2 regions of the Kitasatospora sp. NPDC098652 genome follow, and region 2 is predicted to be linked to the other one. Evidence: riboswitches for the same ligand, from Rfam matches in the RefSeq annotation. Region 2 holds a riboswitch; the other holds the start of a gene.
What was found. Region 2 has a riboswitch for magnesium ahead of ACIQWA_RS26060 (NRAMP family divalent metal transporter). Riboswitches for the same ligand answer to the same signal wherever they lie in the genome.
Positions count from the first base shown of each region.

Region 1: another riboswitch for magnesium. It lies ahead of ACIQWA_RS05890 (NRAMP family divalent metal transporter); the one in region 2 lies ahead of ACIQWA_RS26060 (NRAMP family divalent metal transporter).

Region 1 is NZ_JBIWAQ010000002.1:415,112-420,294, reverse strand. It holds gene ACIQWA_RS05905 (ABC transporter permease) at 1-1,171, opposite strand, end outside; gene ACIQWA_RS05900 (hypothetical protein) at 1,350-1,808, opposite strand; gene ACIQWA_RS05895 (winged helix-turn-helix domain-containing protein) at 1,857-2,246, opposite strand; gene ACIQWA_RS05890 (NRAMP family divalent metal transporter) at 2,359-4,008, opposite strand; M-box (ykoK) riboswitch at 4,329-4,506, opposite strand; gene ACIQWA_RS05885 (YhgE/Pip domain-containing protein) at 4,679-5,183, shown strand, end outside.
Region 2 is NZ_JBIWAQ010000013.1:83,479-88,661, reverse strand. It holds gene ACIQWA_RS26070 (FtsX-like permease family protein) at 1-2,103, opposite strand, end outside; gene ACIQWA_RS26065 (ABC transporter ATP-binding protein) at 2,100-2,879, opposite strand; M-box (ykoK) riboswitch at 3,048-3,224, shown strand; gene ACIQWA_RS26060 (NRAMP family divalent metal transporter) at 3,604-5,183, shown strand, end outside.

The DNA.
Region 1 (5,183 bases), on a different contig from region 2:
CGACCCGGGCCAGGGTGGCGAGGCCGAGCAGCAGGGGCTCGCCGAAGACGCCGAGGCCGGTGGTTCCGGCGAGGTAGCGGCCGAGGTCGACCAGGCCCCAGAGCACGATGCCGCCGGAGACGGCGGCGAACAGGAGGTCGCCGGTGCGCTGCCGGGCGCGGCTGACGGCGAGCGGCCGGTCGTCGGTGCCGAAGACCCGTCCGGCCCGGTTCAGGGCCCGGCCGAGCGGGCGCAGCACCCGGCCGAGCAGGCGGGGCAGCCGGGAGCGGCGCAGCAGGGCGAGTACGACGGAGCGTTGCACCTCGGTGGCCTCGGACTGCTCGTTCTTGAAGCGTTCGGCCCAGGCGGTGAGCGGCCGCCAGAACAGGAAGTTCACGCCGAGGACCAGGACGGCCATGGTGGCGATCGCCCAGCCGACCCGGCCGAGGTCGCCGGCGGCGATGGCGGCGCCCGCGTAGGAGCCGACCCCGGGCAGGGCGTAGCGCTGGTTGTCGACGCTGATCGCCTCGGAGGCGACCAGGAAGAACCAGCCGCCGCCGAAGCTGAGCATGCCGTTCCAGACCAGGCCGATCATGCCGGAGGGCAGTTCGACCTTCCAGAAGCGCATCCACCGGCCGAACCGGAAGGAGCGGGACAGCTCGTCGAGTTCGCGCGGCAGCGCGACCAGCGAGTGGTAGAAGCCGAAGGTCATGTTCCACGCCTGGGACGTGAAGATGGCGAACACGGCCGCGCACTCCAGGCCGAGTTCGGAGCCGGGGAACAGGGCGAGGAAGCCGGTGACGGCCACGGTCAGGAAGGCGAGCACCGGCACCGACTGGAGGATGTCCAGCGCGGGGATCAGCACCCGTTCCAGCCGGCGGCTGCGGGCGGCGGCGTAGGCGTAGCCGAAGGTGAAGCCGATCGAGAGGACCAGCGCGGCGAACATCCGCAGCAGCGAGCGCGCCGCGTCGTAGGGCAGCCGGACCGGGTCGGTGTCCACGGCGGCGTCGCGCGCGGTGGAGAACCGTACGGTGGTGCCCTGTCCGACCCGCAGGGCGAGGTAGAGCAGGACCAGGACGGCCGCGGCCACGACCACGTCCGCCCAGCCCGCCCGGGCCAGGCGGCTCGTCCGGGGCGGCAGTGGGCCCCGGGGCGGGCCCGGGGCGGACTTCGGGAGGGACGGGAAGGACATGGCGGGGACCTCCGGCGCGCAAACCCGGGCAGTCTGCTCCCTTCTGACGTCCGTACGCAAATGAACCCGTGTGCCGGCCCGCCGCTCAGGCGGCCCGCTCCTCGGCGCGCAGCAGGGCCTCGCTGCCGGGCGGCGCGGAGAGCTGGACGTGGTCGAGAGCCGTGATCACTGCGGCCTCCTATCGGGTCTGCTGCCGGGCGGCGGTGACCAGCAGCCGGGCGGTCGGGGTGGGCAGGCCGAGGTGGTCGGCGATCCACTGGGGGTCGTGCCCGTGGGTGGCGAACACCCAGGCGGTGTAGAGCCGGTTGAGGCCGGGGGCGTCGGGGCCGAGCAGGAGCGGGCGGACCTGCTCCATCGGGAAGCCCTCCAGCGAGCGGGCGCTGAACCACTGGGCGTCGTCCTCCCCGAGGGCACCGGCGCGGCCGGTGGGCGGCCGGCCCGCCCGCTGCCGGCTGTGGGCCAGCAGCAGGGCGAGCAGCAGCCCGACGGCGGAGCCGCCGATGAGCACGCCGGAGAGGAACAGGCGCAGCGGGGCCGGGGCGACGCCGAGGGCGGCGACCTGGAGGGCCAGGAGGAGCATGGCGACACAGAGCGCCGTACCTCGGCCGGTCCAGGGGAACAGGGCGGTTCTGGTCATGCGGTGTCCTCCTCCGGTGGTGTCGGCGGTGCTGCGGCGGGGCCGGCCTCAGGCGGCGCGGACCAGCCGGGGGTCGTACTTGTAGCCGATCTGGCGGACGGTGGCGATCGCCTCCCGGTGGCCGGGGCCGAGCTTGCGGCGGATCCGGGCGATGTGGGTGGCGATGGTGCGGGTGTCGCCGGTGTCGGGCCGGCCCCAGACGGACTCCATCAGCTGGCGGCGGGAGTGCACCCGCAGCGGGTTGCCGACCAGGTGGGCGAGCAGCTCGAACTCCAGGTAGGGAAGGTCGAGTTGATGGCCGTCGACGGTGACGGTGCGCTGCTCCGGGTCGACCACCAGGCCGGGGTCCGGGCTGGGGACGGGCCGTGGGGCCGGGGCGGGGGCGGCGGTGGTGTGGTCCGAGAAGATGGCGTCGAGCCTGCGGTAGCGCACGGCCATGGCGGATGCTCCTTCGTCGGGTCGAAGTGAGAGTCGAAGTGAGAGTCGAAGTGAGAGTCGAAGTGAGAGTCGAAGTGAGAGGGGGGGAGGAGAGTCGGTGGGGTGGCTCAGGTCAGTGGTTCAGCGCGGTCTGCACGATCTTGACGATCACCATCACCATCGCGACCAGCAGGTAGGCCCGCAGGGCGCCCATGCCGATCTTGCGGGCGGTGGACATCACCGGCTTCTCCAGGGTTTCCAGCGGGGGCATCCGCCAGTTCTCCCGGCCGGTGCGGTCGATCGGGTCCTCCTTGGTGCCGCGGCGGCCGGAGAGGAAGGAGTACCCGGCGACCAGGACGCCCGCCACCCCGCAGCCGGCCATGATCCGCAGGATCGCGTCCGAGCTGATCTCCGGCCAGACGACGGCCGCGGTGAGGATCAGCGAGAGGGTGACCAGGATGCCGACCACGGCGGCGGTGAAGGCGTTGGTCCTGGGACCGTTCACCCAGGGGCCGAGCACGGCCTTGTCGTTGCAGAGCAGCAGCAGGAAGACGGTGGCGGAGGGCAGCAGCACCCCGGCCAGCACCTGGACGAACTGGGTCATCAGGCCCTGCAGGTACCCGGTGGACAGCAGGGTGATGGCGGCCGCCGCGATCACCAGGCCCGCGTAGACGCCGTAGAAGCCCTTGGCGCCCTTGACCCCGCGGTGCAGGGAGTGCTTGATGCCGAGGACGTCGCCGATGGCGTAGGCGGTGGAGAGCGAGACGGCGAAGGCGCCGATGATCGAGGCGTCCAGCAGGGCGATCGCGAACAGCACGCCCGCCAGGTGGCCGGCCTTGTCCTCGATGCCCTTGGCGACGGCACCGGCGTCGGAGAACTGGCCGAAGCCGTCGGTGCCGGCGAAGGCGGCGGCGGTGAAGCCCATCATGGCGGCGGCGCCGATGATCACGATCGCGATGCCGATCCAGAGGTCGGCCTTCTCGTACTTCATGAAGCGCGGGGTGATCCGCTTGTCGATGACGTACGACTGCTGGAAGAACAGCTGCCAGGGGGCGACGGTGGTGCCGACGATCGAGATGATGACCAGCATGACCGCGGCCAACTCGCCCGCGCCGCCCGGCATCTGCGGCACCACGAAGTCGTGGGCCAACTGCGAGGTCTTCGGGTGGACCATGAAGTAGATCGGCACCAGCAGCAGCGAGCCGACGCACAGGGTCACCGCGACCCGCTCGAAGCGCTGGAAGGAACCGGTGAAGGCCGAGGCGATGATGATCGCCGCCGCCAGCACCACCGAGGCGACCTTGGGCAGGCCCAGGTAGCCGGCCGCGAGCGTGACGCCGATGAACTCGGTGACCAGGGTGAGGGCGTTGAGCAGGAAGAGGTCGATGACGCTGAACGCGCCCCAGAACTTGCCGAACCGCTCCAGGATCAGCCGGGCGTGGCCGACGCCGGTGACCGCGCCCAGGCGCAGCACCATCTCCTGGTTGACGTACAGCACGGGCACCAGCATCAGCAGTGTCCACAGCAGTTGGGTGCCGTAGTTCTGGCCGGCCTGGCCGTAGGTGGAGAAGGCACCGGCGTCGTTGTCGCCGACCATCACGATCAGGCCGGGGCCGACGATCGCCAGCAGGGTCCTGAGTCTCGCCGACAGGCCGTGGCGCGGTGCGTCGTCGTCGAGGCGGATGGTGCCGAGCGCACCCTTGATGTCGCCGACGTGGGCGTCGTCCAGCACGGCCGAACGCGGCTGCGGGACTGTGGAGTTGAGTGTGGCGTTGGTGGTCATGACGTTCCTCCCGTGGACCCCGGGACAGGCGGGGTGATGGGGGCGCGCAGCAGTGACTCCCCTGCGTGCGGGCACGGCGAAGCCGCGTGCGGGGGTGAGCAGTGCGGACGTGTCGTCGGACGCAGTGCTGACGCACCGTCTGATGTGCGCGCAGGGAAGGTTGTTACCGCATGCCGGAGGTGTACGAGGACAGGCGGGGGCGGGGGCTACTGTGGCCCGGACTACTGCAGTCCATGTCTCTCGCCTCCTCCCGGTCGGCGCACCCCGTGGTGCGTGTCATCGACGCGGCAAGGAGCTCGCCGGCGCGCGGAACGGCCACCGGTTCACCCCAACTCGTCAGAGCTTTGGCACTCCACGGCGTGTCCGACCCGCCCGGGCCGGAAGCCACTTCGGATCAACCCTTAGGTCGGGAAGATCTGTCCTAACCCTGGGCGTCTCTCGACGTCGTCGGATCAGTGGCCTGTGTCCGTGAAGAAGCCTCACCGAACGAGGTGCCTTCTTCAAACCTCCAGAAGCATAGACCGGCGGGAGCGCGATACTTGCGCACTTGGTAGAACCTTTACCTTTGCCGAGGCGTGACAGCCGTCCGGGTGACGCGGGTTTGGGCGCCACGTGACGACGGAACGACTTCCCGCCGGATCCGTACCCGCACACGCAGCTGAGGGGTGGCATGGCGACCGCAGGCTCCCAGACCGCAGGACCTCCGGGGGCTCCCCGGCGAGCGAAGGCGCTGGCGCTCGCCCGGCGCCCGAAGCTCTGGCTCTTCCCCGGCGTGCTGTGCGTCCTGGTGGCCGCACTGCTCTCGCTGCTCTACCTGGGCGGCATCGTCAACCCGAGCGGTCACCTGCACCGGCTGCCGATCGCCCTGGTGAACGCCGACCAGGCCCCGCCCCCGCCCGGCCAGCCGGTCAACCTCGGCACCCAGCTGGCCCGCGCCGTGGTGGCCGGGACCCCGGACGACACCGTCCACTGGCGCCAGACCGACGACGCGGGCGCCCGCGACCTGCTCGCCGCCGGCAAGGTCTACGGCGTGCTGCTCGTCCCCGCCGACTTCACCGCCACCGTCACCGCGCTCGCCACCGGCGGGGCCACCCACCGGCCCACCCTCACCGTCCTCACCAACCCCGGCCTGGGTAGCCTCGGCTCCTCGATCGCCGCCCAGATCGCCCAGAACG
Region 2 (5,183 bases):
GGGGACCTGCCCGGGCTGCAGCGGGGCGCCGCCGCCCCCGCGCAGCAGCAGCACGGCCTTGCCGTCGGCGCCGATCAGCGACCGGTCGAAGACCAGCAGCTTCCCGGCGGCCAGCGCCTGTTCGGCCGCCTGGTCCCGCACGTCGAACAGGTTGTGCAGGACGGTGGCGTCCCCGGTGGCGAGGTGCGGGATCGCCGCGAGCCGGCGCGGCTCCACCGGGCCCTTGAGGGTGACGGTGCTGGAGCAGTTGTCGCAGAACTTGTAGAGGGCCTGGCCGACTTCGGCGCGCGGGCCGAGCCCGGAGAGCTGCTTCTCCACCTCGGCCAGCAGCTGGGCGGACTGTGGGCCCTCCCGGTGGCTGATCAGCTGGACGGCGCCGTACGGGGCCTCCGGCCGGTAGTCGCGCCGGTTCTCGGCGTCCGTGCTGGTGCTGTACACCCCGATGGCGACGGCTCCGGCCACGGCGGCCATCACCGCGGCGACGGCCGGTGCGGTGCGGGAGCGGTTGCGGGCGGAGTCGCGCAGCGCCAGCCGGGGGCCGAGCGGCAGCCGCCCCGCGAGCCGGCCGAACAGGGCGACCAGGACGGGGGTGCAGGCGAGCAGTCCGAGTTCGGCGCAGACCGAGCCGACCAGCACGGTGAGGGTGCGGGCGTCGTAGGTGCTGACCACGGGCGAGCCGTGCTGGACGGCGCCCGCGCCGTACATCGCGATCGCGCCGCCGCCGAGGAGCAGCGCCACGCCGAGCACGGTGACCAGGCGGTTGGGCGACCGGACGGTGTCCCGCCCGGTGAGGCCGGCGGTGACGCTGCGCCGGGCGGCCTGCCAGGCCGGCAGTGCGGCCGCGAGCAGGGCGGTGACCACGCCGATCCCGCCGATGGCCAGTAGGTCCGCCGGGGGGAGGGCGAAGTGGCCGAAGCGGGCGCCGCCGACCTCCTCGATCACCGACCGCAGCGCGGCGACCAGTCCGGTGCCGACCGCCACACCGAGGGCCGCCCCGGCCAGGCCGAGCACCAGGCCGCCGCCGAGCACCACCGCGCCGATGTGGGTGCGCCGGCCGCCCGCGGCGCCGAGCAGCGCGAGCTGGCGGCGGGAGCGGCGGGCGCCGACCGCGAAGGCCGGTCCGGCGAGCAGGGCGACCTCCAGCAGCCCCATGCCGGTGACGGTGGCGACCACGACCTTGGTGCTGTTGCCGCCGGCGGGGTCGCGGTAGACGGTGGAGTCCCGGTAGTAGGGGACGGCGCCGTACGGCGGTGGGTCGAGCGCGACGGTGCGCGCGGTGAGGGTGTAGCCGTGGGCGTTGAACGACTGGACGGTGGCCCAGTCCAGGGTGGCCCCGCCCGGGAGGTGCACCAGCCAGGAGCTGTGGTTGGTGCGGCCCTGCCCGGGGGCGGGCTGTCCGGGTTCCGCCGCGGCGGCCAGTTGGTCGAGCAACTCGCCAGGCCGGGCGATGAGTTCGACCCGGTTGAGGTCGTCCGGGTACTCCACCAGGCCGGTGATGCGGAAGGTGGTCCGCTCCAGTCCCTGGACGGTGGTGTCGCTGCCGAGCCTGAGCCCGGAGTGGTCCAGGAAGGCCTGGGTGACGGCGAGTTCGTGCGGTGCGCCGGGTGCGCGGCCCTTGACCAGGTCGACCCGGCCGCGCCAGACCGGGTCGCCCAGGTCGGCCTCGGCGGTGAGGGTGCGGACCAGGCCCTCGGGTGAGCTCGCGCCGGTCTCCGGACCGGTCCGGACCGGGGTGAGCGCGCTGCCGGGCGGCAGCAGCGAGCCGACCAGGGCGGTCGGGTCGGTGCTCGCGCCCTTGAGCTGCTCGGGCGTGGGCTGTTGCCCGGGCCGCGGCTGGACGGCGAACGCGCCGTCCTCGGCGATCGGGGCCTGTTCGACGGCCTGGCCCGGGCTGACCGCGGTGACCAGCGCGTCCGCGCCGCCCACCACCCGCTCGACCCGCTCGGCGGGGGACAGCCGGCCGCTGCGGTGGACCACGTCGGCGCCGGTGACGCCGAGCACGGGCAGCGCGATCATGGCCACGATCAGGGCGCTGCGCCCCTTGGCCCGCAGGGCGTCGCGCCGGGCGATCCGCAGCGCGAGCTTCCACGCTCCGAACCTCATCGGGCCACCTCGCCGAAGGAGCCGAAGGAGTGGGAGCGGTGGACGGCGGCCTGGCAGCTGCCGGAGCGGCGTCCGACGCTCTCCGAGGCGACCGCGCCGTCCCGCAGGTGGACCACCCGGTCGGCCCAACTGGCGTGCGAGGCCTCGTGGGTGACCATCATGGCGGCTGCCCCGGCGTCGCAGCGGGCGCGCAGTACGGCGAGCACGGCGTCGCCGGTGGCGGAGTCGAGCGCCCCCGTGGGTTCGTCGGCGAGGACGAGGCGGCGTTCGCCGATCAGGGCGCGGGCGATGGCGACGCGCTGCTGCTGGCCGCCGGACATGTCGTCGGGGAAGCGGTCGGCCAGCTCGCCGATGCCCAGTTCCTCCAGGGCGGCGAGGGCCTCCCGGCGGGCGGTGCGTCCGGAGACGCCGTCGAGTTCGCGCGGCAGCGCGATGTTCTCGGCGGCGGTGAGCGCCGGGATCAGGTTGTAGTCCTGGAAGACGTAGCCGACGGAGCGCCGCCGCAGGTCGGCGAGCTTGCCCCGGCTGAGGCCGCCGAGGGTCACGCCCTCGACCAGCACCTCGCCGCCACTGGGCAGGTCCAGCCCGCCGGCCAGGGTGAGCAGGGTCGACTTGCCTGAGCCGGAGGGCCCCATCACGGCGACGAACTCGCCGGCGTGGACGGTCAGGTCGACCTCGCGCAGGGCGTGCACCTCGGCGGCGCCGCGGCCGTGCACCCGGGAGACCCCGGCCAGCTGCAGGACGGGCGCGGGTCGGCTCGGATCGATGTGGGACATGGTTCCCCCTCGTGAGCTGTTCAGCTGCATATGTCGGTGAACTATATATGCCGGTGGGGGATGAGCAAGTCGCCGCAGGTTTGGTCAAGGTTCTACAAAGCTGTCGAAGATCAGCCGAAAAGGTGACTCGGGGTCGCCGTGCCGGGTCTATGCTTTGGGAGGTTTGAAAAGGCACCTCGTTCGGTGAGGCGTCTTCACGGACACAGGCCACTGACCCGACGACGTCGAGAGACGCCCAGGTTCAGGACAGGTCTTCCCGAGTTAAGGGTTGATCCCAAGTGGCTTCCGGCCGATCCGGCTGGACACGCCGTGGAGTGCCAAAGCTCTGACGAGTTGGGGTGTACCGGTCGTCGAAGACCGGTGTGCTCCTTGCCGTGTCGTGATGCGGCGCACAGACGGTGCGCCCCCGACCGGGAGGAGGCGAGAGACATGGACTGCGATAGTCCGGGCCACAGTAGCCCCTACCTCCGCATGCTCTCGAACACCTCCGGCACGCGGTAACAACCCTTCCCTGCGCGTTCACCCGACGCTTCGTCCTGCGCTCAACCATGCCCGGACGCAGGTCGACTGACGCGTCGTCAGCATCATCGTGCCCGCACGGCCGCCGCCGCTCAGCGTCGCCGTACGGCCGTGGATGCCGTGCGCCCGCAGGGAGGCTTGCCGCTGCGTGCCCCCTGACGCCCCCTCAAGGTAGGGGGAGGGAGGCCCCGCCATGACCAACGTGATGCTGGACCCGAAGGTCCCCACCGCCGCCACCGCCCCCGCGGCGCCCGTCGCTCCCGCAGCGCCCGTCGCGCCCGCCAAGTCCGCCGTGCTGGACGAGGCCCACGTCGGCGACATCAAGGGCGCGCTCGGCACCATCCGGCTCGACGACACCACCCCCCGCCACGGACTCTCCGCCCGGCTCAAGACCCTGCTGGCGATCGTCGGCCCCGGCCTGATCGTGATGGTCGGCGACAACGACGCCGGCGCCTTCTCCACCTACGGCCAGGCCGGCCAGAACTACGGCACCCAGCTGCTGTGGACACTGCTCCTGCTCGTCCCGGTGCTGTACGTCAACCAGGAGATGGTGCTGCGGCTGGGCGCGGTCACCGGCGTCGGCCACGCCCGGCTGATCCTGGAGCGGTTCGGCAGGTTCTGGGGCGCGTTCAGCGTCATCGACCTCTTCCTGCTCAACGCCCTCACGCTGGTCACCGAGTTCATCGGCGTCACCATGGCGGCCGGGTACCTGGGCCTGCCCAAGGTCCTCTCCGTGGTCCTGGCGGCGGCGATCATCATCGCCTCGGCCTTCACCGGCTCCTTCCAGCGCTTCGAGCGGGTCGCCATCACGCTCTGCGTCGGCTCGCTGCTGCTGGTCCCGATCTACTTCATGGTCCACCCCAAGACCTCGCAGATGGCGCACGACTTCGTGACGCCGCAGATGCCCGGCGGTGCCGGCCAGCTCGCGGCCGTCATGATGGTCATCATCTCGATCGTCGGCACCACCGTCGCCCCCTGGCAGCTGTTCTTCCAGCAGTCGTACGTCATCGACAAGCGGATCACCCCGCGTTTCATGAAGTACGAGAAGGTCGACCTGTGGATCGGCATCGCGATCGTGATCATCGGCGCCGCCGCGCTGATCGGCCTCACGGCGGCGGCCTTCGCCGGCACCGACGGCTTCGGCCAGTTCTCCGACACGGCCGCCGTCGCCAAGGGCATCGAGGACAAGGCCGGCCACCTGGCGGGCGTACTGTTCGCCATCGCCCTGCTGGACGCCTCGATCATCGGCGCCTTCGCCGTCTCGCTCTCCACCGCTTACGCCATCGGCGACGTCTTCGGCATCAAGCACTCCCTGCACCGCGGGGTCAAGGGCGCCAAGGGCTTCTACGCCGTCTACGCCGGACTGGTGGCCGTCGCCGCGACGATCACCCTGCTGTCCAACGGCTACACCCAGGGCCTGATCACCCAGTTCGTCCAGGTGCTGGCCGGGGTGCTGCTGCCCTCCGCCACCGTCTTCCTGCTGCTGCTCTGCAACGACAAGGCCGTGCTCGGCCCCTGGGCCAACGGGCCCCGGACCAACGCCTTCACCTCCACGGTGGTCGGCGTCCTGGTGATGCTCTCGCTGATCCTGACCGCCTCGGTGGTCTGGCCGGACATCAGCTCGGACGCGATCCTGTGGATCATGGGCAGCTGCGGCATGGTCGGGGTCCTGGTCGCGGGCTACTTCTTCACCGCCGGCCGTACCGGCACCAAGGAGGACCCCATCGACCGCACCGGCCGGGAGGACTGGCGGATGCCCCCGCTGGAGACGCTGGGCCAGCCGGT